3 regions of the Massilia sp. DWR3-1-1 genome follow, and region 2 is predicted to be linked to each of the others. Evidence: predicted binding sites of a transcription regulator. Region 2 holds the regulator's gene; each other region holds the start of a gene.

Region 1 (2,268 bases), on a different contig from region 2:
CCGGTGGCGGGGTCGTACACGGGGCTGCCGCTGTTGCCCGGGTAGGCGGTGCCATCGAGCTGGTAGATCTGCATGGGCGCCCGCTGCAACTGGGCAATCATGCGCGCATCGAGGGTGCGGGAACTGAGCGAAGGCAGCACGATGGGCGTGATTGCCGCCAGCGTGGCGCGGTGGGTGGCGTGGTGCAGACCCAACACCATACCCAGCGGAAACCCCGTAAACGCCAGATCCATGCCCTCCTGGGCGTCACCGTCCTGGCCCAGCGCCAGCGCCGGCAGCGGCGCGCCCGTCAGGCGCAGCAAGGCCAGGTCGTGCGCCTTGTCGATGGTCACCACGCTCGCTTCGCGAAACTCCGTCTCGCCCCCGCGCGCGATCACCACCCCCAGCACCTCGCGCTTTTCGCTGTCGAGAATGGCCGGCACCACGTGCGCATTGGTGATCACGGACAGGCCGTCGTCGACCACGAAGCCGGTGCCGTTAAAGGTGACGGCGGGACTGCGGGTTTTCAGGTAGGTGCCGACGCCGACGATCGACGGTTTGACGGCGGCGACGGTGCGCGGCAATTCGCCGCTGGCGGCCAGCGCGCTGCTCAAGCAGACGGCGCCGCCGAGCAATATAGTGGCGCGCGCACAACGGTGCAGGGCGCGGATTACTGGCATGGAAGCGCCGCGATGTTGTTGTTCATAATCAAGAATTATCTCTATGGAACAGGGGTTTCTTAAGATACCAGATAAACTCGTCGGACTGGGGGGTGCCGGCCAGCGCCGACGACGGCGCTGTCGCCCCTCGCGGCACGACGACAGCACGGTGATGGCGAGAGCGTGATGCATAAATGATACGGAAATAGCGATTAAACTTTTATTTTAGTATCATAACTTTATGCCTGATTTCACCTATCAATACCACCTTGGACACACTTTGTGTTAATTGCATTATTTCTGGCGTTTTACACGGGCCAACAATACAATGTGGCTCAGCCCGAATCTCCTCATCTTGCTCCCTCCGCTGACGCAATTTCAATAAGCATTGACGATGAACAAACGAAGTCTTGCCTTATCCTCTTGCAAGCCGTGGTTTTTCTTGCACCCACAGCGCAGTTTTTCCATTACGCAATTGCAATTGCTCTCAGTACAAGCGATGATACGGTGAATCCCCCTGCGTGTGTGCCCTGTATACATGCGCACATTTAACCCCTAGCACCACCCTGATGGCGAGATTGACGAGATGGCAGAACTGACAGCCGTAGTATTAGCGTTCCTCAAGGCGATCGGCAAATACCGCTGGTACGCCGTGATCATTTCCTGGGTGGTGGCGATCATCGGCTGGGCCGTGGTCTACAAGTTGCCCAATGACTATCAAGCTTCTGCCCGGGTGTACGTCGACACCCAGAGCATCTTGAAACCATTACTGTCGGGCATGACCTCGATGCCCAACCTGGACCAGCAGGTGGTGTTCATGCGGCGCACCCTGATCAGCCGGCCGAACGTCGAACGCGTCATGCGCATGGTCGATCTTGACGTCAAGACCACCAACGCCAAGGACCACGAAAAGCTGGTCGACGATCTGATTGAGAAAATCAAGATCCTCGGCACCGAACGCGACGACATCTACACGATCACCTACAACAACCCCAACCCCAAGCTGGGCAAGGACGTGGTGCAGTCGCTGCTGACGATTTTCGTCGAAGGCAGCTTTGGCGGCAAAAAGCAGGATTCCGAGAAGGCCATCCAGTTCATCGAAGACCAGATCAAGAGCTACGAGCAGAAGCTGGCGGCGGCCGAATCGGCGCTGAAGGACTTCAAGATCCGCAACATGGGCCTGTTGCCGAAATCCGGCGGCGACTTCAGCGGCAAGATCACCGACCTGTCCGACCAGCTCAACCAGGCGCGCCTGGAACTGCGCGAAGCCGAGCAGGCCCGCAACGCCATCAAGCGCCAGATCGCCGGCGACGAACCGCGTCCGGGCACCCCGCCAGGCGACGTGGGCGAGGTCGATCCGGAACTGATCGCCCGCATCACCGGCCTGAACAAGCAGCTCGATACCCTGCGCATGCAGTACACCGAGGCGCACCCTGACATCGTCGCCGGCAAGCGCTTGCTGGCGCAACTGGAAAGCCAGCGCCGCGAAGAGGCGAAGAAGCCGCGCAAGGCCACCAACGACCCGGGCGCCAGTTACAGCCCGATGCTGCAGCAGATGAACGTGTCGCTGTCGGCCGCCGAAGCGCGCGTGGCCTCGCTGCGCGCCCGCGTCGAAGAATATGCGGGCCGT
Region 2 (2,268 bases):
TCCCATACGCCACGCGCCAGGCTGCGATTGCCCGCCAGACCTTGCCGCCTCGGTGTTTTATCACAGCCGCGACGGCATCATGATTACCAGCCTCGATGGCAATATTCTGGCCGTCAACCAGGCGTTTACCACCATCACCGGTTACCGCGCCGATGAAGTGGTAGGCCGCAACCCGCGCCTGCTCAAATCGGGCCGCCAGGGGCCGCAGTTCTATCGCGCCATGTGGGACGCGATCGTGCGCGACGGCCACTGGCAGGGCGAAGCGTGGAACCGGCGCAAGGATGGCAGCGATTTCGCCGAGCGCATCACCATTGCCACGGTGCCCGACAGTGCCGGCCAGCCCCATCACTACATTGCCGTGTTCGCCGACATCACCAGCGCCACCGAAGAGCGCCGCCTGCTCGAGCAGCAAAGCAATTTCGACGCCCTCACGGGCCTGCCCAACCGTCTGCTGTTGCAGCAGCGCCTCACGCGCGCCCTGGGCCGCGCGCGCGGCGCCGGCCGCCAGGTGGCGCTGGCGTTTCTCGATCTGGACGGTTTCAAGGAGGTCAACGACCGTTTCGGCCATGTCGCCGGCGACAATCTGCTGGTGACCATGGCACAGCGCCTGCAAAAAGCCCTGCGCGAGTCCGACACCCTGGCGCGCTTCGGCGGCGACGAGTTCGTCGCCGTGCTGCCCGACCTGCAGGACGACAAGCTGCTCGACTCGCTGATCGGTCGCCTGCTGCTGGCGGCGCGCACGCCGTTCGCGCTGGAGAACCGGCAGGTACAATTGTCGGCGAGCGTCGGTGTCGCCATTTTCCCACGCGACGGCATCACGCCCGATCAATTGATACGCAAGGCGGACGACGCCATGTATGCCGCCAAACGCAGTGGCCGCAACTGCGTGCGCAGCTGGCCCGATGCCGTCCAGCCCAACGACACCGCCGGCACCGCCGGCACCGCGACGGCGGCGGCACCAGCCGACAATCACTAAATCGCCGCTACGCCCTGTCACTCCTTATAATAGAGCACCTCCGCTCCTCGTTTCGCAGGGCGCCGTTGCCTTTGAATCAACAACCAGCAGAGTCCCCATGAACCCCTCCGCCACTCCCGCCGCCCCGGCCGCCCCAGCACTGACCACGCACGCCATCAAGGCCGGTTGCGCCGGCTGCAGCATGCACCAGCTGTGTTTGCCCATGGGCCTCGATGAAGGCGACATGGAACGCCTCGACCAGGTGATCGGCCGCCGCCGCCGGGTGGCGCGCGACGAGCGCCTGTACCAGATGGGCCAGCCGTTTCGCAATTTGTATGCGATCCGCTTCGGCCACTTCAAGACCTATCATGTCGATGCCGCCGGCGACCAGCAGATCACAGGCTTTCAGATGGCCGGCGAACTGCTGGGCATGGAAGCGATCAGCAGCGAGCGCTACCTGTGCGATGCCGTGGCGCTGGAAGACTGCGAAGTGTGTGAAATCCCGTTTCCCGCGCTGGAGGGCCTGTTCGGCCACGTGCCCAACCTGTTGCGCCACTTTCACCGCATGATGAGCCAGGAAATCACCCGTGAGCAAAATGTGATGCTGTTACTTGGCAACATGCGCGCCGAGCAGCGCTTCGCCGTGTTCCTGGTCAACCTGGCCTCGCGCTATGCCGTGCGCGGTTATTCATCGACCCAGTTCCAGCTGCGCATGTCGCGCGAAGACATCGGCAATTACCTGGGCCTGACCATCGAAAGCATCAGCCGCCTGCTGGCCAGGTTCAAAAAACAGGGTTTGCTGGCGGTGGAGAAACGCGGCATCACCCTGATCGACCCGGCGCGCCTGAAGGCGATGGCGGCCGGCACCACCGCCTGCAGCCCGCTGGCCTGAGCCAGGCGGCCGGTCAGTCCAGCGGCGCCGCCTCGGCCGGCGTCGGGATGACGCGCAGGTGGGGAAACGCCGCCGGCCGGCTCCACTGACGGGCCAAGCGCCAGTCGCGCGCGCCGCCCTCGAGCTGTACCTGCCAGCGGGTTGCCTCGAGCAGCGCCAGCGGCGCCGCGAAGGCGCCGGCCGCATCGGCCGTCACGGTCAGGGCAATATCTTTTTCGGGCAGGGTCGGATGGACCAGCCGCAGGTGCAGCAGGCCCGGCAAGGGTGTGCCGGCGGCCGTGATCACCCCGCGCAAGGTGGCGCCGCCCTGGCCGGCCGCATACTCGAGGTCGACCACGACGGCGCGCGCCGCCGCCGCCCGGTCACGCCGCAGATCCTGGTTGATCGCCTTGCCCTGGCGATAATAATCGTCGACCACCAT
Region 3 (2,268 bases), on a different contig from region 2:
GGCCGACCCGCTGGGCCAGGTGCAGGTGGCCCAGCGCGGCGTAGGCGATCGCGGCGTCGAACACGGCCGCCGGCAGTGCTTCGGCGCCGCCGATGACGATGCGCCGCTCGGACTCGAGCGAGGCCTGGCCGTCGACCATGTGACAGTGGCCCATGGCGACGATGCTCTGGCCGGGAGCGCGCCGCGCCGCGGCCAGCGCATACGCCTGCCGGTACAGCAGGGCGATGCCGTCGAGGTAGGGATCGGCCGCGCTGTCGGTGCCGCGCGGCACGTCGCCCGGGCGCAGGAACGGAATGGCCAGGCACCACGCGGCCACCGCGCCGGCACGGTCGTGCAGCGGCACCACCATGCGTTCCACATCGATGGCGCCGTCGGCGCCGCGCAGCACGTGGCCGATGACGGTGGTGCCATGGTCTTCCAGCAGGGGGCCGGGCGCTTCCAGCCGGCCCGGTGAATCATGATTTCCTGCAATAACGACGATATCGAGCGCAGGGACGCGCCGGCGGGCCTGTTGCAGGAAACGGTAGAGCTGCTTCTGGGCCGCCGACGACGGGTTGGCCGTATCGAAAATATCGCCTGCAATCAACAGCGCATCGACCTGCTCGGCCACCAGGGTATCGAGCAGCCAGTCGAGGAACTGTTGATGCTCGTAACTACGGTCGTAACCATGCAGGGTCTGGCCCAGATGCCAGTCGGAAGTGTGCAGCAGACGCATGGGGGGAGGCGGGAAGCGGGACGATGGTTAACTATAACGCAGGGCGCGCGGGCTGCGCTTTCTATCTTCCTAAGCAATATTTTCGCCTTATGCAAGCCCGGCAAGTTTGCGTTAGATCAAACCCGGTAGTGCGAAGCATATTTACACTGTTTCCTCGGGCTCAAGACAAAACCATACCAAACGGCCCGTTCCCCATTCACATTTTTGACCTGGCCACAGCTGGCCACGGCTGCGTTTGTGCCAGGCAATTGGCCGCTCGCGCCATCACTGGAGAATTCATGCTCACTGCAACGTACACGCTCGTGGCATTATCGGTCGAACTAGCCAGTCTGCGCGCCAGCCTGCAGTCCCTGCAGAAGGTGTTGCACACGCATTTTTCCGAGCAGTACAGCCTCACCGAAGGACGGATTGATTTCGCATGCGAAACATTGGCGCGCGCCGTGCAGGCACCGCACTGGTCCAAGGTGGACCAGCATTTATTTCCGGTCATCTACGACGCCACCGATGCCGCCGATGATCTGTTGCAGGAATTAAAACAGCTCCACCAGGGCGCCGAGCGCCAGCTGGCCGAAATCGAGGCCGCCTATGCGGGCCGGGCGCTCGACGGTGCGGACGCCGTGGCGACGTTTTGCGGCGAGGTCGACGGTGTCTGCCGCGATCTGCACGAGCGCCTCGAGCGCGAGGAGCGGGCGCTGTTTCCGCTGGCGCGCACGGTGGTCTCGGGCGAAGCCTGGTTCGCCATTGCCAACCGCATGCTGGCGCACGAAGCCTACATCAAGGAGAACCGGCCCATGCGCCCGGCGCCGGCGGCGTCGGCCATTGCGCGCGCGGTCAAGGCGGGGCAGCAGGCCAGCGTGACGGTGTAAGGCGGGGCGCCCGCCGCCCTGTGTGAATTCACCACAGGGCGGCCTTCTTGCTATCATGACGGTTTTGAGCGATCGAGCCGACGTCATGCTGAAATTCCTCTTCAAACGCCCGGGCGACAAGTCCACCGGGACGCCTGCCGAAAACGCCCTGTCCGAACAAAAGGCGGCTGCGGCTGCTGCAACGGCTTCGACCACGGCGCAGCGCGCCGCCCAGGCCGAGCAGCTGCGCGCGCTGGGTACCGATGAAGTGCTGGCCGCCGACTTCATCGTCCAATCCGATTTTTCCGAGCTGCGCCTGGCCGCCGCCGAACTGCTGCGCAGCCGTCCCCAGCTCGAGCGCGTGCATGCCGCCATCCGCAATACCGACCGCCGCGTCGCCAAGCTGGTGCAGGGCCGCCTCGACGCCATCCGCCACCATGACGCCGAACTGGCGCGCGGCCAGGCCTGCCTGGAGCAGGCGGCCAGCCTGCTGGCCGACGACAAGCTCACCCCCAACCAGGTCGCCGACCTGGACCGGCGCTGGGCGGTGATCGCGGCGCCCGAATTGCGCGCCCCGTTCGACGCCTTGCGCGAGCGGCTCGGTGCGCGCCTGGCCAGCCAGGTGGCGCTGCAGCGCGCCATGATCGACCGGCTGGCGGCCCTGCGGGTGCTCACCAGCGGCGCCTTCGGTAGCGACGCCATCGGCGC

The links. The regulator FNR, encoded in region 2, switches genes on or off when oxygen is low (the NO sensors DNR and NnrR bind a similar motif). The targets are predictions, from matches to a motif close to TTGATNNNNATCAA.
Region 1: the regulator FNR is predicted to act here: its motif matches at 1,027-1,040, upstream of ACP7EY_RS14590 (XrtA system polysaccharide chain length determinant).
Region 3: the regulator FNR is predicted to act here: its motif matches at 822-835, upstream of ACP7EY_RS10910 (hemerythrin domain-containing protein).

What each region holds. Positions count from the first base shown of each region.
Region 1 covers NZ_JAFCXL010000012.1:141,984-144,251, reverse strand. The annotation lists gene ACP7EY_RS14595 (S1 family peptidase) at 1-659, opposite strand, end outside; gene ACP7EY_RS14590 (XrtA system polysaccharide chain length determinant) at 1,225-2,268, shown strand, end outside.
Region 2 covers NZ_JAFCXL010000013.1:95,220-97,487, reverse strand. The annotation lists gene ACP7EY_RS15210 (diguanylate cyclase domain-containing protein) at 1-976, shown strand, start outside; gene fnr (fumarate/nitrate reduction transcriptional regulator Fnr) at 1,074-1,847, shown strand; gene ACP7EY_RS15200 (FixH family protein) at 1,861-2,268, opposite strand, start outside.
Region 3 covers NZ_JAFCXL010000008.1:199,840-202,107, forward strand. The annotation lists gene ACP7EY_RS10905 (exonuclease SbcCD subunit D C-terminal domain-containing protein) at 1-715, opposite strand, end outside; gene ACP7EY_RS10910 (hemerythrin domain-containing protein) at 994-1,581, shown strand; gene ACP7EY_RS10915 (DUF349 domain-containing protein) at 1,667-2,268, shown strand, end outside.